Chlorogloeopsis sp. ULAP01: one gene and its partner. The protein of the gene in region 1 interacts with the protein of each later gene in a pairwise test. Links are inferred from orthologs where the notes say so. Each region holds a gene or a part of one and is shown on either strand. Other genes may lie near its edges. The genes, in order: QUB80_RS26695 and def.

What was found.
Region 2: the proteins of QUB80_RS26695 (region 1) and def interact in binary tests that used the Escherichia coli proteins (3 or more experiments, as listed by UniProt). The link is inferred for Chlorogloeopsis sp. ULAP01 from one-to-one orthologs.

What each region holds. Positions count from the first base shown.
Region 1 is NZ_JAUDRH010000015.1:180,232-187,672, reverse strand. What follows is about bases 4,642-7,441. They hold QUB80_RS26695 (aspartate-semialdehyde dehydrogenase), read left to right. Parts: upstream 4,642-5,419; coding sequence 5,420-6,463; downstream 6,464-7,441. Other genes in these bases: dapA (4-hydroxy-tetrahydrodipicolinate synthase), read left to right, coding at 6,624-7,441. Outside these bases: QUB80_RS26715 (alpha/beta fold hydrolase), read right to left, coding at 1-779; ATP-dependent protease ATP-binding subunit ClpX, read right to left, coding at 883-2,223; ATP-dependent Clp endopeptidase proteolytic subunit ClpP, read right to left, coding at 2,233-2,928; tig (trigger factor), read right to left, coding at 3,150-4,583.
Region 2 is NZ_JAUDRH010000010.1:144,640-161,497, forward strand. The notes cover bases 5,787-8,577. They hold def (peptide deformylase), read left to right. Parts: upstream 5,787-6,795; coding sequence 6,796-7,359; downstream 7,360-8,577. Other genes in these bases: QUB80_RS20405 (cell division protein FtsX), read right to left, coding at 5,787-6,493; QUB80_RS20415 (hypothetical protein), read left to right, coding at 7,381-7,581; QUB80_RS20420 (hypothetical protein), read right to left, coding at 7,821-8,333; QUB80_RS20425 (amidase), read right to left, coding at 8,449-8,577. In the rest of the region: RIP metalloprotease RseP, read left to right, coding at 309-1,394; nth (endonuclease III), read left to right, coding at 1,547-2,227; QUB80_RS20375 (hypothetical protein), read right to left, coding at 2,380-2,505; rpsN (30S ribosomal protein S14), read left to right, coding at 2,770-3,072; QUB80_RS20385 (DUF8822 family protein), read right to left, coding at 3,129-3,458; aat (leucyl/phenylalanyl-tRNA--protein transferase), read left to right, coding at 3,652-4,227; QUB80_RS20395 (thioesterase domain-containing protein), read left to right, coding at 4,246-4,761; QUB80_RS20400 (DUF3598 family protein), read right to left, coding at 4,695-5,510; more of QUB80_RS20405, read right to left, coding at 5,591-5,786; more of QUB80_RS20425, read right to left, coding at 8,578-9,927; QUB80_RS20430 (GNAT family N-acetyltransferase), read right to left, coding at 9,946-10,392; QUB80_RS20435 (Nif3-like dinuclear metal center hexameric protein), read left to right, coding at 10,464-11,189; QUB80_RS20440 (TspO/MBR family protein), read left to right, coding at 11,440-11,913; QUB80_RS20445 (TspO/MBR family protein), read left to right, coding at 12,141-12,614; QUB80_RS20450 (DUF6022 family protein), read left to right, coding at 12,911-13,300; QUB80_RS20455 (M15 family metallopeptidase), read right to left, coding at 13,297-14,004; and 3 more genes. UniProt on the Escherichia coli protein: Removes the formyl group from the N-terminal Met of newly synthesized proteins. Requires at least a dipeptide for an efficient rate of reaction. N-terminal L-methionine is a prerequisite for activity but the enzyme has broad specificity at other positions.

The DNA of each region.
Region 1 (7,441 bases):
TGACGTCCCATCTCGGCGGGGATAATTTTATCGTACTCCCCTGATACTATCAATGTTGGTGGCGTTATTTGAGCAAATTCCTGGGGCATCAACTCCGCAGCAGCTTTGCTAACAGAAGTAAAAATTGTACCTAATGCAGCATCATAATCTGCTATTAGAAAATCTTGCAAGAAAGCGCGACGTTCCTGAGCAGGTATGGAGCTATACAAAAATCGCGCCATAAACATTCTGTCTACAAATGGTATTTTTTCTAACCATTTAGGACGAAACTTAACCACGTAGCCGCCAAATTTGTAAAAGGCTGCAAACGCTTTTTCATCATACTCAAAAATCCCGCTACACGTTAAAATTGCTTTTTCCACGCGATCGCTGTAACGGTTAAGAAACAAAGTTCCAACAGAAGCACCCATCGAATGAGCCTGGATATAGGTACGTTGAATTTTTAACTCACCTAACAACGTTGCCAAATCGTGCGCATATTCTTCTAATTCGTAGGTTAGTTCTCTTGCTGCTTCTGATTCTTGCTGCGGTGAATGCGATTCAATGACTGCTTCACTAGCTTGAGCTACAGCAGTAGGTTTACCACGAGAACGTCCAAATCCCCGCAGATCGTAAAGCAAACAATCAAATTGTTCTGATAGAGCTGCGGCAGTACTTCGCCAGTAACGAGCCGAACCAGCCCAACCGTGAATGAAAACCATCACTGGCTTTTCTAAGGCAGATGATTTTCGTATCCATTCATAGTAGTGCTCAACGCCACGAACATTAATGTATGGCATCTGAGAGTTTCGAGTTCTAAGTTTTGAGTTCTTAATTTTTTGCTAACGGCTAATAGTTAATAGCTAATAGGCAACTAGCTACTAGCAATTAGCAATTGATACTTTAAGCTGATTCTGGCTTAGGCATCGTGGACGGATGCATAATTAGTTCGGCAGTGGAACGTTTTTCCACCATCTCCTTCGTTACTGTACAACGAGTCACATCTTTACGAGACGGCAACTCGTACATCACATCCAGCATCAGTTCTTCAACAATACCACGCAGCGCTCTTGCTCCAGTTTTACGGCGATAGGCTTCTTGAGCGATCGCTCGCAAAGCTTCTTGTTTAAACTCTAACTGGACATTATCCATCTTCAACAGTTTTTGATACTGCTTCACTAAAGCACTACGAGGTTGGGTTAATATCGCCATCAGCGCTTCTTCATCTAACGGATCTACCACCGCTACCATTGGTACTCTACCAATGAATTCTGGAATCATGCCAAACTTAACTAAATCGTCTGGTTCAAGATAGCGGAGAGTGTCTGCTGCCCGTTTTTCTTTTGTCTGCCCTTCTCCTGGTTGCACAAAACCGATTGACTTTTTACCTGTTCTCTGCTCTACTACTTTTTCTAAGCCGACAAAAGCACCACCGCAAATGAACAAGATATTACTGGTATCAATTTGAATACAGTCTTGATAGGGGTGCTTACGCCCGCCTTGGGGTGGCACGTTAGCAATTGTTCCCTCTAACATTTTCAGCAATGCCTGCTGAACACCTTCACCAGATACATCTCGCGTGATGGAGGGATTTTCGCTCTTACGGGCAATTTTATCAATTTCGTCAATATAGATAATTCCCCTCTGTGCCTCTTCGACATCTAAGTCTGCTACTTGCAAAAGTCGCAGCAAGATATTTTCTACATCTTCACCCACATAACCTGCTTCGGTTAGAGTGGTAGCATCGGCGACTGCAAAGGGTACATCAAGGACTTTTGCCAAAGTTTGTGCCAAAAGGGTTTTGCCGCAGCCTGTAGGCCCTATCAGCAGAATATTAGACTTTTGCAGTTCAACGGCATCATCTGTCGCTCCCTTGCCATTATTTTTGGACTGAACCAGTGACAACCGTTTGTAGTGATTGTAAACAGCTACTGACAAAACTTTTTTGGCTTCGTCTTGACCAATTACGTGTTCGTCCAAATATTTTTTAATCTCTCGCGGTTTGGGGATTTGATTTAACGAGAGACTGGCAGAGCGGGTGCGGCGTTTTTGAGGAGGCTCTGACCGAGGTGCTGGTTGTGACGCTGCACTATTGGTATCGAGTAATTCCTCATCGAGGATTTCATTGCACAAGTCAACGCACTCATCACAGATGTAGACTCCCGGGCCAGCGATGAGTTTACGCACCTGCTCCTGAGACTTGCCACAAAACGAACATTTCAAATGGGAGTCGTATTTAGACATACCAGCCTCTTATTTCACAATGGTGACGTTTTCCCCTGCTGTGGGAAGATTTTGTCTATGGATGACCTGATCGATCAATCCGTAATTTTTGGCTTCTTCAGCCGACATAAAAAAGTCCCGTTCAGTATCAGCTTCGATTCTTTCTAATGGTTGACCAGTATGCTGGGCAAGTAACTGATTCAACTTAGATTTATGATAAAGAATTTCTTTGGCTTGTATTTCGATATCAACGGCTTGGCCCTGAGCACCACCTAAGGGTTGGTGAATCATAATCCGGGAATCTGGTAAAGACATTCGTTTGCCAGCAGTGCCTGCACACAACAAAAATGCCCCCATACTCGCCGCTAGACCAAAACAGATTGTGACTACGTCAGGACGGATTTGTTGAATGGTATCATAAATTGCCATGCCTGCTGTGACAGAGCCGCCAGGAGAATTTATGTACAGTTGAATGTCTTTTTCTGGATCTTCAGCGTCTAGAAACAACAATTGGGCAACTATTGAATTGGCAACATTGTCGTCAATTGGCGTTCCCAAAAAAATAATCCGCTCTCGCAGCAGGCGGGAGTAGATATCAAAAGCTCGTTCTCCCATGCCAGATTGCTCTACAACCATGGGAAGTATGTTACTGGGAAGGCTTTGGGAGCGCATTTCAAATTTATTTAAACTGCTGATAGGATAATTTCCCGACTGCGATACAAGCATAGAAAATTTTTGATAACCAAAGAATAACAGCGATTTAGACAGCCTACGCTGACTATGATAGCGATTGGTTTTATGTTGTTAGGTATGTGTTAACCATTATGCCTCATATAAATTCTTCTCGTGTAAACACAGTATCAAGCCAAGGCGGTAAAGTGCGAGGCAATTTATTTAAGTTTCCTTAAATGTTCCGCCTTGGAACGGGAAATGTTACCTTTGGCAAGTTATTGCACTTCTGTTACAGCAATTTCTTCTGCCGGGGAAGTTACTTCGCTTGCTTGTTCCTGGCTTTCAGTGGCTTCTAGTGTTGTTTCCTCTGTCGCCTTTAAAGAACCTTCGGGTACTAGTTCAACTTTTGAGTGTTCTAAGAGCCAGTCGATAGTTTTTTCTGTGATTAGTTCGTTTTCGACGACTTCTTGCAGTCTATCTTGGTCAACCTCTTGCTCTGAGTACTGCTCTAGAAGTTCTTTCACTCTGGCTGCGACTTCTGCCTCACTGACTTTGATAGATTCGCGTTTGCCAATTTCTTCTAGAGCAAGTGATCGCTTCAAACGCTCAACAGCTTCATCGCGAGAACGTTGCCGCAACTGAGGAATAACATCAGGGGTAAACAATTTTTTGATATCTAGCCCTTGCTGCGATAGCCGAATAGCAGTTTGCGTCAACATATTATCGACTTCCTGCTCAATCATTGTTTCTGGCAAATCGACTTCTACATACTTCAACAGTTCCTGAACTAGGGCTTCTTGCTGATTTCCTTTTGTTTTTTGTTCAGCCTCTTTTTGAAATCTTTCCTCTAAAGAAGTACGTAACTCTGCCAAAGTCTCAAACTCACTGACTTCTTGTGCAAAATCATCATCCAATTCTGGCAGTTCTTTTTCCTTAAGTTCTTTGAGGGTGACTGTGAAAATAGCTGGTTTTCCGGCTAGTTCTTCATTGGCATATGGATCTGGAAAGGTGGCTGAAACTTCCTTAGTTTCGCCAGGATTCATTCCGACAATGCCTAAAACAAAGCCGGGAATAAATCTATCTTCTTGTAACTCGACTTGAAAGTCGGTGGCTTCTCCACCGGGAATAGCTTTAAGTTCTGTTGCTTCATCCTCACCCTCAACTTTCGCCAGCACGCCTTTAAAATCTACTACAGCAACATCCCCCAATTGTGCTGGGCGTCCTTCTACAGGGATTAATGTTGCCATTTGCTGGCGTTCGCTTTCTAGGACTTTGTCTACTCGCTCTGGATCGTACTTGATTTCTTCAGCTTTGATTTGCAAATCAGTGTACTGAGCTAAATTAACTTCGGGTGGTACATCAACAGCAGCAGAAATAGTCAGAGCTTTACCTGGTTCATAATTATTAATTAATTCTTCATACGAAGAACGTAATCGCGGTTGCCCGATCGCATTAATGTCCTCTTGTTTTACTGCTTCTGTAATTCCATCTTGAATTAGTTCTTCCAGCGCTGCTGCCTTGATTCGAGTTGCCCCTAGACGCTGCAGCAATATCTGCCGTGGCACTTTGCCTTTGCGAAACCCAGGAATATTGGCAGAACGAGTGAAATTTTGAATTACCTGTTCGTAGGTTTGCTTGGTCTTTTCGGGCGTAATTTCTATTTCCAGACCTATTTGACTGGCGGGAAGTTTTTCCTGGGTAACTTTCATGCTTCGTCTCTATTGCTTTGTTGCTACTATTTCTTTTTGTTACTTTTACCAAAGACGCGATCTGCATAGCTCCTGAAAATAAAGCTCACTCGCATCTCTAGTTTTACGATTTCTAAACTTTGGGGCGGGAGCTACCCCTAAATTTCATCAGCTTTCCCGATGTATGGGTGCTTCTGAATAGAGATCCAGTTTACTGCCAATGCGAAAGCTCTTGATACTCTAGCGCAAATCAGTCTATATTATTTAACCTCCTCAGTAGCTTTTACCAGATAACTGATGGCGTAATATCCTAATTTGCATAATTTGCAACAAGTAGTTGCAATTTGCAATTGCTTGTTGCAACATCTGAGTGAACTGCTGAATCAGGAGAGTTGTTACTACTGCTTAGGTATTACCCAGAGTAAAAATTTGGGTCTCTAGCCTACTGCACTTAATCCATTTGGATCATAGTACATCCATAGTCTAGACAACTTTATATTTTTAATAGGGATTTTGTTGCTAGCTTGGGACTTTACTATCAGTCTTTAATAGCAAAACTGCGATTTGCTGTATAATATATATAATTTATAATTTTGCACTTGGTAAAAAACTAATAGCTAGTTGTTGTAAAATGCAACATTTTTTTTGTAAAAGTAAAAAGTAAGTGAATCACTGTATAAATTAGAAATTAATAGAAATTAAATTTTATTAATGACCAGTATTAGAGTATTCAAAGGGTTATTTAAATTTTTGTGTTGTTATTTTCAGTTAATTTAACTATGAAACATGAGTAAAATCTGAGTTTAGAAAGTTTCCGAGAAAAGTAAAAACTAAAAAGTGTTAAGGAGGAAGCAAATTTGTCTAAATCCTATCGTTTAGCTATTTTAGGAGCGACTGGTGCAGTTGGCAGAGAGTTATTGGAAATTTTAGAAAGCCGTAGTTTCCCCGTTTCAGATTTGAAGTTATTGGCATCAGAACGTAGTGCCGGACAGATGTTACCCTTCAAAGGTGAAAAGATTCGGGTAGAGCCAGTAAGCGATGCAATGTTGGAAAAAGTGGATATATTGCTGGCAAGTGCAGGAGGTTCAACATCCAAAACTTGGGCATCTGTAGCAGTAGAAAAAGGAGCAGTGGTAATAGATAATTCCAGTGCTTTTCGGATGAACTCCGATGTTCCTCTGGTAGTTCCAGAAGTAAATCCCCAAGCAGCAGCAAAACACAAGGGAATTATCGCCAACCCCAACTGCACCACAATTTTAATGGCAGTAGCAGTATGGCCTTTGCATCAAGTCAAACCCGTCAAACGTATTGTGGCTGCAACCTACCAATCTGCAAGCGGTGCGGGTGCGCAAGCAATGGCAGAAGTAAAAACTCAAGCTAGCGCAATTTTAGAAGGCAAAGAACCTACTGCGGAAGTATTTCCTTATCCATTGGCATTTAATTTATTTCCGCACAATTCCCCATTAAATGATTGGGGATATTGTGAAGAAGAAATGAAAATGGTCAACGAAACGCGGAAAATTTTTGACAATCAGCAGATCAAAATTACCGCTACTTGTGTACGAGTACCCGTGCTTCGTGCTCATTCAGAAGCCATAAATCTAGAATTTGAGACACCATTTAGTCCAGACGAAGCCAGAGAAATCCTAAAAGTATCTCCTGGAGTAAAACTATTAGAAGATTGGCAAAAAAATTATTTTCCTATGCCTATGGAAGCAACAGGTAAAGATGAGGTTTTAGTAGGTAGAATTCGTCAGGATATTTCTCAACCTTACGGTTTAGAATTATGGTTATGTGGCGATCAAATCCGTAAAGGCGCTGCGTTGAATGCTGTACAAATTGCTGAATTATTAGTAGAAAAAAAACTACTGCAACCGCAGGCAGCAACATACGTTAGTTAATAGTCAATCAAGTCCATAGCTCATAGTTAGAAAGTCTAGTTATGATAATGTTAGCTGTTTACAATTGACTAATGACTAATGAGTTGAAACATATTTACGGATAGGTGATTAATAGAGAACCACCAAAACAAAACAACGAAGACTCAGGAGTGTAAAAAGGGTGGTAGATTTTGGTAGAGTTCTAACCGCAATAATTACGCCGTTCAAAGAAGACGGTAGTGTAAATTATGATATTGCAGCACAACTGGCAGAACATTTAGCAAACAATGGTACAGAGACAGTTGTGGTATGTGGCACAACAGGAGAATCTCCTACTTTGAGCTGGGAAGAGGAGTACCAATTGTTTTCCACTGTCTTAGAAGCAGTGGCAGGGAAGGCATTGGTAATGGCAGGATGTGGTTCTAATTCCACGAAAGAGGCGATCGCTGCGACCCAAAAAGCAGCTAAAATAGGAGTACACGGTGCCTTACAAGTTGTTCCTTATTACAATAAACCACCGCAAGAGGGTCTTTACCAGCATTTTCAAGCCATAGCCTCTTCTGGTGACTTGCCTATTTTGATATATAATGTACCAGGTCGTACTAGTCAAAATCTTAGCCCCGAAACAGTTGCTCGGCTAGCAGAAATTGAAAATATTATTGGTATAAAAGAAGCTAGTGGAAATTTAGACCAAGTCAGTGAAATTCGTCGCTTGACACCAAAAGAATTTCAGATTTACTCTGGAGATGATTCTTTAACATTGCCGATGTTAGCAATCGGGGCAAAGGGTGTAGTTAGTGTTGCTTCTCATCTAGTAGGTAATGAACTACAGCAGATGATTCAATTATTGAATTCGGGTAAAATCAAAGCTGCTACTGACATTCATCTGCGACTATTCCCTCTATTTAAAGCTTTGTTTGTCACAACAAATCCAATTCCAGTTAAAAAAGCACTACAAATTCAAGGGTGGCAGGTTGGTTCTACTCGCCCACCATTATG
Region 2 (16,858 bases), on another replicon or contig:
AACGAGAAAATCGCAGTGCGAGTTTATTAATACCAATATATTTGAAAAGATAATTTATTGAACTGCGTATGAGTGCGATCACCTTTTTTGTGCATTCTACTCTGAGCGGATTCTCTTTGTGTATCTTTGCCTCAAGACAGGCAAAATATCAAAAATTTACCTGTTCGTAGAAATTCCTTATTTACCACTCAGCCTCAGGAATTAGCGTAAATAGCCTGAAAATATACTCTTTTGCAGACCAATGGTAGACTGGTACTCATTCTAAAATAGAGAAAAGTATAGTTAAATTAGTTCACAAATATTTATCTATGTCAGTTTTCGCGGCGATCGCAGTCTTAGCTGTTCTTATCCTAGTACACGAACTGGGACATTTCATTGCAGCAAGATCCCAAGGTATTCACGTTAACCGTTTTTCTCTAGGGTTTGGCCCTATTCTTTGGAAGTATCAAGGGACAGAAACTGAATATGCTGTACGGGCGTTTCCTTTGGGGGGCTTTGTTGGCTTTCCTGATGATGATCCAGATAGTGATATTCCGCCTAATGACCCCAACTTGCTGCGTAACCGTCCTATTTTAGATCGGGCGATCGTCATCAGCGCCGGAGTGATAGCAAATTTAATCTTTGCTTACTTCCTATTGGTTGCACAGGTAAACTTGGTTGGTATTTCCCAAGCAAGTCAACCGGGAGTTTATATCCAACAATTAGCACCAGAAGTAAGTACAGTTGCATCTGATGCCGGAATTAAGCCAAAAGATGTGATTGTAGCAGCTAATAACAGAGAATTTGGTACATCACTGCAAGAAATAGAAGCTTTAAGGGAAATAATTAAAACTAGTGCAGGCAAGCCAATTCAACTAGAAATAGCTCGTGGCAACGAAAGACTGTCTTTGAGCGTTACTCCTGAAGCGAAACCAAATGGAGGTAGCATAGGTGTTGGACTTGCCCCTAACGGTAAAGTTGTACGTCGTCGAGTTAATAACCCAGTCGAAGCTTTAAACTTTGGCGCTAGAGAATTTCAGCGCATTATTGTCATGACATTTCAGGGTTTTAAGCAATTAGTAACCAATTTTGGCGAAACTGCTAGTCAAGTGGCTGGGCCAGTTAAAATTGTCGAGATTGGTGCTAGCATCGCCCAGAATGACACGGGTAGTTTGTTCTACTTCGCTGCTTTGATTAGCATTAACCTAGCCATCATCAATATCTTGCCTCTACCAGCATTAGATGGAGGACAACTCGCTTTTCTGATGATTGAAGGATTGCGTGGTAAACCTTTGCCTACTCGCGTTCAAGAAGGTGTAATGCAAACAGGCTTAATGTTACTTTTAGGACTGGGTATTTTTCTTATCGTTAAAGAAACTTCCCAGTTAGAGTGGGTGCAAAAATTGTTTCAGTAGTCTTCTAGTTAAGATTAGGCAGAATGTTTTTTGAAGCTGCTCTGCTATTCAAGCTACAAGTAGTAGTTGTATGATTAGCCCACATAAGTGGGCTAAATTTGTTTGACTGCAAATTATATTATTCGCTCGTGAGGTTTAGTAAAATTATAGTAGTGAATAATACACGAAAAATACCATCTAAAAAACAACGATCACTAGAGATACTAATCCGCTTGAAACGCCTTTATCCTGATGCTATCTGCTCTTTGAATTACTCAACGCCAGTACAACTGTTGGTAGCAACAATTCTTTCTGCTCAGTGTACAGATGAGCGTGTGAATAAAGTTACACCATCATTATTTAGTCGTTTCCCAGATGCACCTAGTTTGGCTAATGCTGATGTGACAGAGATAGAAACTTTAGTGCGTTCCACAGGATTTTATCGGAATAAAGCAAAGAATATTCAAGCAGCTTGTCAGATGATTGTTAGTGAGTTTGGTGGAGAAGTGCCACAGCAGATGGAACAACTATTACGACTTCCAGGCGTGGCACGCAAAACTGCCAATGTAGTTCTTGCCCATGCTTTTGGAATTAATGCGGGAGTAACAGTTGATACTCACGTTATGCGCCTTAGCCAACGTTTGGGTTTGACTAAGTATGCAGATCCTATCCGCATTGAACAAGATTTAATGCGCCTACTCCCACAACCAGACTGGGAAAATTGGTCAATTCGGTTAATATATCACGGTCGCGCTATTTGTAAGGCACGCAATCCTGCTTGTCAGGCGTGTGAGCTAGTTGATATTTGTCCTTCTGCTACTCTTCCTCAAATTAAAGTTCTGACAAATGGATAGTAGAGGGAAGAGGAAGACAACAAAGCAGGGGGGCAGGGGAGATAAGGAGAGAACAACTAACCACTAACTACTGTACGGGAGGCAGCGCGTTGCGGAGCCAGTGCGGTGGTGAGCCAGCGCGCCCTAGCGGCTACCCGGAGGGTAGCCGCTAGCTAACGCAACGCCTGACGGCGAACGCGTCTAGTGCCGACTTGTAGCGACTGGCGTAGACACGTAGACGGACGTAGTCCGGCTTCTCGCAGAGTAGTGGATAAGCGAAAGTAAGGGTTCCCCGGCATTAAAGGAGCCAGTGCGTTGCGGAGCCTCCCCGCGTTGTAGACGCCCTCCGGGCGGCTTCCCGCAAGGGTACACCTGGCGTCACCTGGCGTGGGTTAAGCGCGTCGAGTGCGACTGCCATGCGGGTTTTAATAACAATTTCCCTAGGATAACAAAATATCTAAATAAACCCGCCCCTAGCAATAACAAATGACCAATGACTAACCAATAACCGATCCTATCCGATAGAATGGAAAATGCTGTCTTAAATTGAATTACAAAACCTTATGGCCAAAAAGAGCATGATTGAGCGCGAGAAAAAACGCGCTAAGTTGGTAACTAAATATGCAGCAAAACGAGAAGCTTTGCTGGAAGAATTTCGTAAAACAGAAGATCCAATTGATAAGTTGGAGATTCATCGCCAAATTCAACAACTACCACGCAACAGCGCACCTAGCCGCCGTCGTAATCGGTGTTGGGTAACAGGTCGTTCTAGAGGAGTTTACCGTGATTTTGGTTTGTCTCGGAACGTTTTGCGGGAATGGGCGCACGAAGGACTTTTACCTGGAGTTGTTAAGTCTAGCTGGTAGATTAGTTGTTAATTGCTAATTGTTAATTGCAATTAACCATTAGCCATTAACAAAAATTATTGACCACAACACCGATCAATTCCCAAACTTTCTAAAAGTAGATCGCTGACGGCGTTAGCGATCGCAAATTCTCCATAAAAGCTTTTGGAAAAATCAAACGACTGCATCTCTGTGACGATCGCAATTACCAGAGAACCTAGATCGTTTTCTCCCTCCATTCTTTGCCGAACAAAAATCTGTGCTGCCCGTTCGGCAATCTTTTGATTAATAATTTCTGGGAGAAACTCTTCATCGAGCCACCTATGCAACCTTTGTCGTAACCATTCGCCCTCAAGCTCTGGATTTTTTGGTGGTGGTAAGGTAATGGGTGGAATTGGTTCAGTCATGTTTTTATCTTTGTTTCAATTCCTAATAGGGATTAATATAGAACCACTTCCATCCAAAATCGTAAAACCATGATAGATTTTGACTAAATTATACACTGCCGCTTGTAGTTGCCAAAATGCACACTGATAGCAAACAACAACTGCTAGCATCAAATTGCCCTCTTGAGAGGCTTTTTTGATTTGTGGCTTATTTATGCAATATGATATTGCCTCTATCATTCAAGGCTACGCTCAAGGCTATTTTCTCATGGCTGACGAGGATAATGTCTTGGGTTGGTATGGAAGTCGCGATCGCACTCTCATTCCTTTAGATGAAAGATTCCGCTACCCTAAATCACTGCGACGTGTCCTTAATCAACAGCGCTTTGCAGTGGCGATTAACCGCGACTTTCAAGCTGTTGTCGAGGGTTGTGCTCAAAGAGAATTGACTTGGATTTCACCAGAATTAAAGAAAATATACTGGAAACTTTACCAGGCAGGTTGGGCATATAGTTTTGAAACCTGGCAGGATGGCGAACTAGCTGGGGGAATTTTAGGAATTGCAATTAATGGCGTTTTTATTGGGGAATCGATGTTTTACCGCATTCCTGAAGGTTCCAAGGTAGCAATGGTAAAGTTGGTGGAAAGGTTGCGGGAGAGGAAATTTGTGATGTTCGATGCGCAAATGATGAATCCCCATTTGGAGAGATTTGGAGCTTATCGAGTAAATGACGAAGAGTATCAAGAGCTACTTGAGAAAGCGTTGCTAATCAAATGTTCCTTAGTTTAGAAAAGGAGTATCGATTAATTGCAAAAGCACTTGCCGAAACTCCAGGAAACTTTCTATACAGAAATTCCTATTACATATTATTTGGGAATCACTGTGGCAGACTACAACAGTGGTTGCTTGACTTTGAAAGCACCATTAGAAAAAAATATCAATCACAAGCATACTGCTTTTGCTGGCAGTCTTAATATTTTAGTGACGCTTGCAGGTTGGGGACTACTTTGGCTAGTTTTGCAAGAACAAGAAATTGAGGCAACAATTGTTATCCAAAATAGTCGAATCTCCTACCTTAAACCTGTTACCAAAGATTTCTCGGCAAGCTGTAATAAACCTAACCATACGCATATCTCTCAATTTCTCAAGTCCTTAAAAAACAGAGGCAAAGCAAGGATAGAGCTATGCTCCCAGATTTGGGAAGCAGAAGAATTAGCTGTAGAATTTCAAGGACGGTACGTTGCTCTTTTAGATGATTATGAAGAACTAACTCGACGTTCTGTTACCAAAGTCAGACTCACCCATTCTCCTTTCTCGTTGTAGCTGCGAACCATTCTTTGGCGGAAATTTGGCTCGATTAACCAACCTACTTCCAACACAAAAGCCTGACGCAATTGTACTTTCAGGGGGGAAGTAGCAGAAGCTCCATCGGGTAGCAGCAAGACTTGCACCTGCTTGTGTGGATCTTGGTCGAATTTAAGTATAGAACCCTCAATGGCAGCAGCAGAAGTTATCGTCCGACTGTCAAACAAGAGACTTTGAACTAGTCTGCCAGCGTCATCAAGTTGTAACTTTAAGGTTGTGGAGTAGGTATCAGGCGATCGCCAATCTGGATATATTGTTACTGCTTCACCGTGCCATTCTCCTAATAAAGATTCTACGCTCACAGCTGGGCGTTCTAGTTTTGGGGTTCCGGCTAGATATTCTCGAATCAGGGTAAATTGGTTTAGTTGACCATTTTGATCAAACAATTGTACGAGGCGTAAGCGACGATTTTCATAAATTAAACCAAGTTCTGCCCCAAATTCAGAGAATGGTGCTAATTGAATTGAACCTTGAGAAAAAGCACCATTTTGAAAAAACAGCACACCCCGTCCTAGAGAACTATATTCTAAAACCCTTTCTTGTGTATCCAAACAAATAGTTTGACGAATTGCCTGATCATTATTCAACCCTTCCAAAGAAACAACGCTAGGTGTATCCTCTAAAATTTCACCTTGAGGAGACACACGAGTGAATGAACCTTGCCATTCACCAAGATTTTGCAGCAAACATTCCCATTGAGATTTCATATAACTTTTGTCCTTTGTCCTTTGTCATTTATCATTGGTGAATCACAAAAGACAAATGACTAATGACCAATGACTAATGACTAACTTTTAGCAAATCGTCGTACAGCAAATAAACTCCCCATCAATCCTACTGTTGCGCCAAAATTCAGGAGAATCACGGGCAATAATAGAGTTTGTAAAGGAGTCAACTGCAAACCGTTAGTGATAAATTTAATGAATTCTGGCTGATTAGCTAATACATTACCAAGAAATTGCTGAATCAGACTGATGCAACCCCAAGCGATCGCTCCTCCAACCACACCAAAAGTAATTCCTTGGAGGATAAACGGTAGATAAATCCAAGTAGAAGTAGCTCCTACCAGTTGCAAGATTTCAATTTCTTGCCGTCGTGCCATAACTATCAACCCAATAGTGGTAGAAGTGACAGCGATCGCACTGGAAGTAAGAATAATTGTAATAGTTAGCGTTATCCAATTCAAACCTTGATGCAATTGAGCGATGCGTCTGACAGCTTCATCGACATACTGTACCGCATCCACTCCCCGCAACTTCGCTAATTGTGTTGCCAAAGTTGACACCACCTCAGAGTTACGTGCTTTTACCTTCAATTCATCCACAAGAGGATTTTCCCCTAACTGCTGAGTAGCAGCTTCGATATTAGAAATTCCCAACTCCTTAACTAATCTACTCCAAGCTTGCTCTTTAGTAATAATTTTGGTATCCGCTACTTCTGGCATTCTCGCCACCAGTGGTTCAATGCTTTCTGCTTGCGCACTCGAATCGAGATAAACTGATACCTCCAGTTGGCTACCGAATTGGTAGAGTAGTTTTTCGACTTGCCAAGAAGTTTGCAAGCTCAAGCCGAATAAAAATAGTAACACCGTAACAGTACTGATAGCAGCCCAGTTCATCCAGCCACCGCGTCGCAAACCAAGCCAAGTTTCTTTGAGCAAATAATCTAGTTTTGTGAAAATTTTCAACACACCACAGCCTCACCAGCACTTAAAATTGACAAGACAATAAAATTTCACGTCTTATTGGCGCGAGATAATAACACTTTTTATACTCTGTAGTAGGTAAACCAGACAAATGGGGACTAGGAACTCAATCAGTTAACAGTGGACAGTTAACAGTTGTCAGGCGCACTGGTGTTAACTGATAACTGATAACTAATAACTGTCACCCAATACCTAATTCCCGAAATATAAATGTGCATATCTTCCTGGTTGCTAAAATTGAATTAAAGCGGAATCATTTCCAATCCATATAAGTGAGTTAAAAGAGCATGCCTCTGGAAATTGCTGTTGAGAAGAAAAAGTTACAAAATCCGCCCTTGGAACTGCATTATCTGGGCGATCGCGTTCTGCGCCAAGGAGCTAAACGTGTTGCAAAAGTAGATGATGAAATCCGCAAGCTGGCACGTGAGATGCTACAAACCATGTATAGCCAGGATGGTATTGGTTTGGCTGCCCCTCAAGTGGGAATTAACAAACAAATAATTGTCATTGATATTGAACCAGATAACCCAGCTAATCCCCCATTGGTGCTGATTAACCCAATTATTAAACAGGTTAGTCGTGACATTTGCGTTGCTCAAGAAGGATGTTTGAGCATTCCGGGGATTTATATGGACGTGAAGCGTCCCCAAATTGTAGAAATCGCTTATAAAGATGAGCACGGACGTCCCAAAACTATAAAGGCTGGAGAATTACTCGGACGCTGTATTCAGCACGAAATAGATCACCTCAATGGTGTGGTGTTTGTAGATCGCGTAGAAAATTCTTTGGCTTTAGCACAGGAGTTATCCAAGCATGGTTTCTCCTATCAAACTGTCAAACCATTAGTATAGGATGGTGTGCTTGTGAATGTAATGACTCCAAAGAGCGGATTGTTCCTTGCTTGCTCGTGCGTAGCAGCGATCGCAGCAGTCGGTTCCATTTTTGAACTTACTTCCGGACAACCAGATCTAGGCAACCAAACCACTGGTATTATCTTGGCGTTAAGCATTCCACTGACAGGATTATTTTTCTTGGCCGCAGTCAAGGATGCTAAAGCTAATATTAATAAATAAGCATCAGGTTTTAAATCAAAAGGAAAAAGGAAAAAGGAGCAATATATCCTTTTACCTTTTACCTTTTTTATGTTTTCTAGCTAAAAAAGGCAGACGGCAGGAGGTAAGAAAGTTTTTTCATGGGTTCTGGTGAGACAGTGCGTCCTTGTAGTTTCCCCAACTTGTAGACACGGTAAACACAAAGCGTCTATTATAAATACGGATCAGCGAAAGTAGCAACTAGCGTAGACGTCGGCTTCTTAAAAGGAACGTCCTAAGCCAAACTGATTTTGAGAAGTTATTTCTATCCGACATAATACTGGTGGATTGGCATTAAATATACAAGTGTAGGTTGCTAAACGGTCTTGTTGATAATTAAAAACTCGAATATTGTAACCGTAGTTTCTCGCAACACTACCTAGATGATTCACAAAATTGTAACGATCCAGATAGTCTAATAAGCTCCAAAGTTGTTGATTTACAATTAAATCTACTCGTGCAGGTTGGTTGTTAATTGCTGGGTATGCGATCCAGTTATCTAGAAGCTTATTTTCGGAATTTTCTTGCGCCCACCACAAACTAGGAACAGTTATGTGTCCTTGGTTGATAGTGTTAGCTGTAATGACAGAGCCTTTTGGATTTTTCAATAAATCTAATTCTAGAGGCGCATCAGAAGCAACTGGAATTGGTGGAGTTACTGCCAATAAGGGTTGAGTTGAAACTACACAAACCGTAGTTAGGTAGATACCGAATAATAGAATTGATTGGCGCATATTATCGTTGGATTTTAATTCTGGATTGTTACCTTCACAATCTCAAAATTCCAATACGATCTAGTTTAATCGTTTCATAACTACAACACGAATAGAGTTCATACTGAATAACCTTCTAAGAACCAAATGGGTGTTTAAAGTTACCAATAACTTGATTAAGCTCCTGAGCGATCGCCAGTAATTCCATCTCACGCCATCGCTTGCCAACAATTTGCAATCCAATCGGTAAGCCATCTTGGGTTTCCCCAATTGGAATCACCACGGCAGGATGGCTGCTCAAATTAAAAGGCATAGTGTAAGCACCGTTTGCAACTCCATGAGGATAGGACTTACCCTCAATATCAATGGCGCTCCAAGCTGGGCGATGGGTAAAGGCAGGGGTTGCTGCTACAGGAGTGAGCCACACATCCCACGGTTCCAGTGCTTCATCAATTTGTGCAGTGAAGCAATCGCGCTCAGTAAGCACCTCGAAATATCCTTTTAGGCTTGGGTTTAATAGCTCAGGTAAGAGACGACTAAAATCCCCCAATTTGCGGAGTTCTTTGTCGCCTTGGGTTGCAGTACGAAAAATCTGCTGCCAACTGCGACGTAAATTATATCGATTTACTGGTTGAGCATAAATGTTAATGTATGCTGCCATCCGTCCGTAGAGGTTCAATATTGTCGATAGATCAAAATCTTTAGGAAGCCAGCGTTCAATATGAGTACCCGCTTGAGAAAGTTTTTGCGTGATCGCCTGTATTTTTTCTCGAATTTCAGAAGCAACAGGTACTTCTGTCCATTCGTCAATCCAGGCAATTTTGAGATCTCGCAAAGTCTTCCCAGAAGGCATATCAAGCGAAATTGGTGGAACATCAGGGCGACGCAGATCCGCTCCTGCTATTAATGAAAAACAAAGTCGAATGTCTTCGAGCGATCGCGCAAAACATCCTACAGTCATCATTTGCCGCAGACAGTATGGCATTCCCGGAACTTCTGGAATCATTCCGGCTGTGGAGATGCGGCGATCGGTTGGCTTCAAGCCATAGACACCACAGAAATGAGCAGGCTGGCGGATGGAACCTGCAATATCATTACCGATATCCAACGGTGAAAGTCCGGCTGCAACCGCAGCAGCACTCCCTCCAGAACTGCCGCCTGCTGTGTACTCAAGATTCCAGGGATTATTTACCTGTGGAAACAGAGAATTTGTACTCTGAAAATCACCAGCCAGTTCAGCCATATTCGTTTTACCGATAATGACTGCTCCAGCTGCCCGCAGCCTTGCGACAACAGTGGCATCCTGTTGAGGAATGTAGTCTTTGAGGGGAATGTAACCTGCTGTGGTACGCAATCCTGCTGTCTCAAAGATGTCTTTAATTGTGATTGGCACTCCATGCAGGATGCCCCAGTTTTCACTTCGTGCTAAGGCTTCATCGGCTTGTTTGGCTCGTTGACGAGCACGTTCTTCATCTAGCGTGCAGATGGCGTTAAGTTTTGAGTTATGTTTGGCAATTTGTACTAAATGGGCATCCAGTACTTCAACCGCCGAAACAACGCGATCGCGGATCATTTGAGCAAGCTGATGGGCAGGCGTAAAAACTAGATCGCTCATGATTTTATTGTGTGTATGTTATACCGACATTTGCAAAACATAGAGATGGAGATTAAAACCGAGACTACGCCAAAACGCCAAAGCGATATCGTTGTTAGGTAAAACATTCAGTTCAATGTTGCTTGCCCCTTGCTCAATGACTGAGTTAATTGTTTTGCGAGCTAATTGTGTTCCGTATCCACGTCTATGCATTGATTGTCTAATGAATAAATCAAAAATTCTTGCAAACTTTTCATCTGATCCAGGGTGGAATAGCATCACTTTGAAATCAACAAAGCCAATGATTTCCTCGTCGAGCAGAGCAAACCAATAACTACGCTCTCCTGATAATGATTGCTGATGGACATTGGTAACCCATTCCGCAGGTGGTTCTGATGAGCCTATGGTTTCGTACATTTCTTTGTAGAGATGCCTCATTACAGGAAGCTCATCAGCAGATGGAGATCTGAGCTTAATTTGTGCCACTGTAAATGTCCTTTGTTAGCTTGCAATTCAAGATATTCGAGATATTAATGCCGAATTTCAGGTAAAGTCTAATGACGATTGAATGCCAGTTGATTCTTTTAGAAGAGATAGCAGAATTTCTCAATCGCTTCTTCGCTGTTGAGCATTTTTCACAAGCTGAAAAGGGAGGAGTGTATTTGCCATCATCACGTCCTGTAAAACGATTAGGATTAGCACTAGAACCTCAGACACAACTACAGGAATGGGCGAGCGCTCAAAATTTAGATGCACTTTTTTTACATCGTCCTTGGAAACTCCAACTAGGGCTGCTTCCACCTGATATTGGCGTGATTTCCTATCATTTGCCATTTGACGAGTGCTTAACAATAGGTTTTAATCCTCGATTGGCACAAGTATTAAATGTATCTAATTTAGAAGTATTAGGAGAGAAAGAAAATAGAGCGATCGGGATGCTAGGAGAAATTCCAGATCAAAGTTTTGAGAGCTTATGTAGTTGTGTAAGCCAAGTATTTGGTGGAACAGAGCAAGTACGTACAACAGTTCGTGGAGAAGTAAAACGTGTTGCTGTTGTTGGTGCAATGACAGATTTATTAGTGCGTGAAGCAGCGAATTGTGGTGTTGATGTTTACATAACCGGACAATTACGACAGCCAGCCGAGGAGGCGATACGAGAAACTCAAATTGGAGCGATCGCTGTTGGGCATCGTCGTAGCGAAGTGTGGGGTTTAAGAGCGCTGGCTGGGGTACTGCAAGAACGATGGCTGAGATTAGAGGTAGTTGTGAGCCACTTTGATTAAGAGGACTGGGGAACATGGGACAAGGAGTTGAGGCAGTTGAGGAAGTTAAGGGAGGTGAGGAGTAATAAGAGTAAATTCTTCCCCATCTTCCCTACCTCCTTTCTTTCTTCCTCCCCTCTTTCTAGTTCTTATTCACTTATTTCTCCCGCTAGATCGGGTTTTGCAATTGTTCTCACCAACGGGCGATGGGCAGATAACTGATAAACTGACAAAATCTCATTAGATCGCAAAGGGTAAGGAAAGGATATGCATGATTAGATCTTGGATGGTTATTGCGGGTGTAACTTTATTAGTTGCTTTGGGTGCTAACTTCATTACTCCTGGCGATCGCAAATGGTTTAAACGCTTACAAAGGCCTAGATGGCTCACCTTTGAAGCAGCAATTCCAGTTATTTGGACTATAGTATTTGTTTGTGGTGCCTGGTCAGCCTATATTATTTGGGACAATAATCCAGGAAGCACCCAGACTTGGATTTACATGGGATTATATTTACTTTTAGAAATTGTTACTGTTGCCTATACTCCTGCCATGTTTAGGAATCGCAGTCTCAGATTGGGTACGATTCTGGGTGGAACGGGTTTTATCATAGCGGTGATACTCGCGATCGCAGTTTTACCAGTTTCTGGTTGGGCAACACTATTGCTTGTACCTTATTTATTGTGGAGTCCAATTGGAACTTATACGACTAGAGTAATGGAGCGTCTTAATCCTCAAGATATTTGAAAGTTAAGTAGATGCGAACTTATTATAAAAATCTGTTCGCACTAGATCCCCGACTTTTTTAAAAAGTCGGGGATTTGAATACCAGCTACCTGTCAAAATTAATCTGATGCAGTGTTACTAACTACTATCTAATCAATAATCCAACCAGCGACTGATTAAACTTGTACCTTAAATTGACAAAATTGCCGTGTATGTCTTGACAAAATACACGTTAAAAGGTAATGATTATGATTCCATCTTGGCTGGTAATAGGAGCAGTAACTTTTTTAGTCGCATTTGGTAGTTTCTTTATCACACCACGTGATGTTAAATGGTTTGCACGTTTAACTCGCCCTCGCTGGTTGGTTTTTGAGCCGTTAATTCCTCTGATTTGGACTGTCATTTTTATTTGCGGTGCGGCATCTGCAACTATTGTTTGGGAAAAAAACCCAGGCAGTACAATTACTTGGTTATTAATGGGCTGTTACTTACTGCTAGAAATTATCACCGTTACCTATATACCTGTGATGCTGAGAAATCGCAGTCTTCGGGTTGGGGAAATTATTGGATGGGTTGGTTTGATTTTGGGTATATTGCTCGCAATCTCAGTTTTGCCAATTTCTTGGTTAGCAACGCTGTTACTTATTCCTTATCTAGTCTGGAGTCCAGTTGGTGCATATACCACTGAGGAATTAATACAATTAAACCCAGAAGATGCCTAATGACATGACTGAATTGTATGGTTGTACCTTTGACATAAACCTCTTGTGTAGCAAGCAGGACAGCCAACCATAAACTTATCCAAATTGATGATTTACCACACCTATATACCGCGATCGCCCCTGTCAAAGTTCGTGGAGTTTTTATGGTTTCGGGAAGGTTATAACGTACAGAAGGCGCAAGCCCGTTTGTTGCCAACGGGTTCTATGGAGTTAGTCATCAACCTGCGTGAGAACTTAATCCCCCTTTTTGATCGACACAGTCGACTACAGCGCGGGAACGCACGCGGCAGTATAATCTGCGGAGTTATGGTGCGTATTGCTACAAGCTATTTCGACCGATTCATAAACAGCTTAAACAGGTTGGATTGTATCCTTTACCCTGGTTCCCTGGTGATTTTAACATTTCAAGAGAGTGGGGCAACATAGATCAAAACGAACAGCAGCGATGGATGTGGAGCAAAATTACTACACTGGAAGGAGAAACCATAGGCACAATTGTTACCATTATCTTTCACGACCACACCCAGTTTCGTCTTCCTTACCAACCCCAAGTAATTGCTTTAACACAAACGAGTAAAGAAGCAGTTGTCGAAGGACTGTCAGAACGTTCTGCCGACTTCAAATCTGCCCTGGAATTCCAAATTGAATACGCACAGTATCTTCATAGTTTAGAAAAGCAAGGCTAAATTAATCGACCGTATCGTGCTACAAACTTTGCATCTGGATTAATTTGATTATTTAACCAAGCCCACATTTGATCCCCAAAAGAAAAATGCCACCACTCGCGGGGATTGCGTTTAAATCCGGCTTTTTCCATGACATCCAACAAGAGCAAACGGTTAGCATGATACTGCTGTGCCTGTGGATGATCGCTATTGAGATAGTAATCGGGAAGCGATCGCTCAGATAATTCATCAATCGGCGAACCCATATCCACAATTTTCCCTGTATCATCTACAAGCGTTATATCTACAGCCGCACCAGTACTGTGAGGCGGTGGTGTTTTTTCATCTAAACTAGGTTCAGCCCAAATTTTATAAACTTCTTGCCAAATTTCCTGGCGTTGAATTTCTGATAACTTAATGTCAACAAGCCCCCTGTCGCGCAAAGCTTCGGCAAAGGCGTAATTTACCATAAATTGCTGCACCGTCACCGGGCGGTAGGCATCAAAAATTTGAATGTACCAGTCAGGGTGTAGTGTTTGCAGATAGTTTTGCGCTGCTATCAAACAATCAACTACGCTTTGGCGCAGAAAATAGGGTGAATGTTCGCCATAAGGCGCACCCAGTTTTTCATAGGGATGGGGAGATTCGACTGCAAATTTTTTGAGGGGAATAGCTATAAGAGGTTCACCACACTCTTGAATAGGAATTTGATGATAAGGTCTCATTCTTAAAAAGGGGACAGGGGATAGGGTGCACGGGACAGGTGATTAGGGATTAGGAAAGAAGCACCAGGAGTAGAGGAGCTCCAGGTGCAGGGGGTGAAAATTTTTCTCCTTGTCCCCTTGTCTCCTTGTCACCTTGTCCTCTTCTTCCCAATCCCCGATCCCCCTTTAACCCCGTTGACCAGTAACAATATACGCGACTCTTTGACCAATATTAGTAGCATGATCTGCCATGCGTTCTAAGTAACGTATTACTAGTACTAAGAGTAAAATTGGCTCGATGATCCCTGGAACATCTTTTTGATAGGCTAAAGTTTGATAAAGGTATTCGTAGGCATTATCTACAGTGTCGTCCATTTGCTTCACACTGCGTCCGCTAACTTCATCTAAGTCAGCCAAAGCTACCAAACTAGTTGCTAACATCGCCTGAGCATGATGAGACATCTGCGCAATCTCAGGTAAGGAGGGATGCGGCGGATAAGGAAAAATTTTGATTGCAATTTCTGCTATATCTTTTGCATAATCGCCAATGCGTTCAAGATCGCGCACTAGCTGCATAAAGGCACTCAAGCAACGCAAATCCTGGGCTACAGGGGCTTGCAGTGTCATGATTGCTGTACAGTCTGATTCTATTTGTTTATAAAAGCGATCTATTTGTTTATCTATACGCGGAAGTTCCTCAGCCGCTATTAAATCACGAGCAAATAAAGCTTGGTGGCTGAGGCGAAACGATCGCTCTACCAAAGCTCCCATGCGCAAAATGTCCCGCTCTAAACGCCTGATCTCGCGTGTTAGCTGGGGTCTTCCTGAATTAGCATCAAAAATAAGAGCTTTCACGCTTGCAGTCTCAAACATGAAGATACTTCTAAATATAATCTTGTGATTAATAATTTGCCACGCTCTCAGGGAGTATTATCTGTATCCACGCACCACCTTTAACAGGATGGTTCATGGCTTTGATAGTACCACCATGAGCAAGCACAAGTTGGCGCACGATCGCCAAACCTAAACCAGTACCCACAATTGTCGTTGTAGAAATATTTTCTGCTTTTTGTGGGCGAGAGCGTGCTTGATCTCCTCGGTAAAAGCGTTCAAATACATGGGGCAAATCTGCCTCAGAAAAACCAGCTCCAGAGTCTATAACATTTATCTCCAGGTTCGGTGGTGTGCTTGCTTTAACACTAAAGCTATTATCTGTACAAAAAATCTTTGCCTCAACTGCAATCGTACCTTCAGGAGGACTATATTTGATACTATTGTCTAGCAAGTTCAAAAAAATTTGATAAATGCGGGATTCATCGCCATTTATCCAAAGTTTTTCGGGGCCAGAATAGGTAAGCTGGATTTGATGGCGTTGTGCTAGAGGTTCTAGAGTTTCCCAAACTTTGGCAATTAGCGATCGCAATTCTACAGGTTGGCGATTTAATTCCAAGGAGGGGTTGTTTTCGAGTCGGGTGAGTTCCAACCAGCTTTGTACTAAATAAATTAACCTATCAACCTCATTTAAGAGGCGGCTCACCCAGCGATCTAAAGGTGGTTTCAAACGATCTTGCAAATTCTCTACAACTAGACGAATTGAAGTCAACGGTGTCCGCAGTTCGTGGGCAAGATCAGAAAGAGCGCGATCGCGTGCTTGATTTAATTCCAAAAGTGATTGGCGATTTTCTAGAAATACTGCTACTTTTCCTTGCGATAAAGGAAAACTAGTGGCTTTTACTGCCAGAGGTTTGATCTCTAAAATGGCGGCTGCGTTTTCCACTGAGGGATGAAATATCCACTCCCGAATTTGGGATTGTTGGCGATCGCGAGTTTGCTCAATTACCTGATCGAGTTCATAAGAACGCACCAATTCTAGCAACAAACGTACTTGTCCCGGTTGCCACCTTTGTAAATACAACATCTCTCGTGCCAGTTGATTGCACCACAGCAGTTGATTTTCTTCATCCACCTGCAAATATCCCACTGGTGCCATCTCTAGCAAGTTTTTGTAATTTTGCAGATCTTGTTGTAATTCTTCCTGCTGCTCCTTTAACGAAGTAATTTCAGATCGCAAGCGTGGAATAAGCGGTAGTGTTACTTCAGAAGACTGGGATTTCAACGAGGGCGGTATTCTTCCCAAGAGGCGGTACACTTGTATTTTGTACCAAAGCCAAAACCCAAGTCCAATTGTCAAACCTAAAAAAAATTCCGGTACTAACATCACTAGTTGTTAGTGCTATTGCACAACTCATGAACTAACAACTATCCAAATCGATAACCAAAACCACGCACAGTCACTATATATTCAGGATGGCTCGGATCTTGCTCTAATTTTTCACGTAACCAACGGATATGAACATCCACAGTTTTACTATCTCCAACAAAATCCGGCCCCCATACTTGATCTAGCAGTTGTTCCCGCGACCAAACTCTACGGGCATAACTCATAAAGAGTTCTAAAAGACGAAACTCCTTTGGAGACAGGTTCACCTCTTGAGCGCGAACTAGCACCCGACACTCTTGCGGATACAATGTAATATCTTTGTACTGCAAGACTGGGAGTTGCGGCAAGCTACTCAAACGTTGGCGGCGTAATAAAGCGCGACAACGAGCCACTAATTCCCTCATACTAAAAGGCTTTGTCAGGTAATCATCTGCTCCTACTTCTAACCCTAAAACGCGGTCAGTTTCACTACCCTTAGCACTTAGCATCAAAATCGGTACTGGGTTGCCTTGGTAACGAAGCAAGCGGCAAATATCTAAACCATTGATTTGAGGCAGCATTAAATCAAGAATAATCAAATCAAAGGCAGGTTCTCCTGAATTGGTTTCAAAGTTTTTCAGTTGTTCTACAGTTGAGCGACCGTCCGTAGCCGTT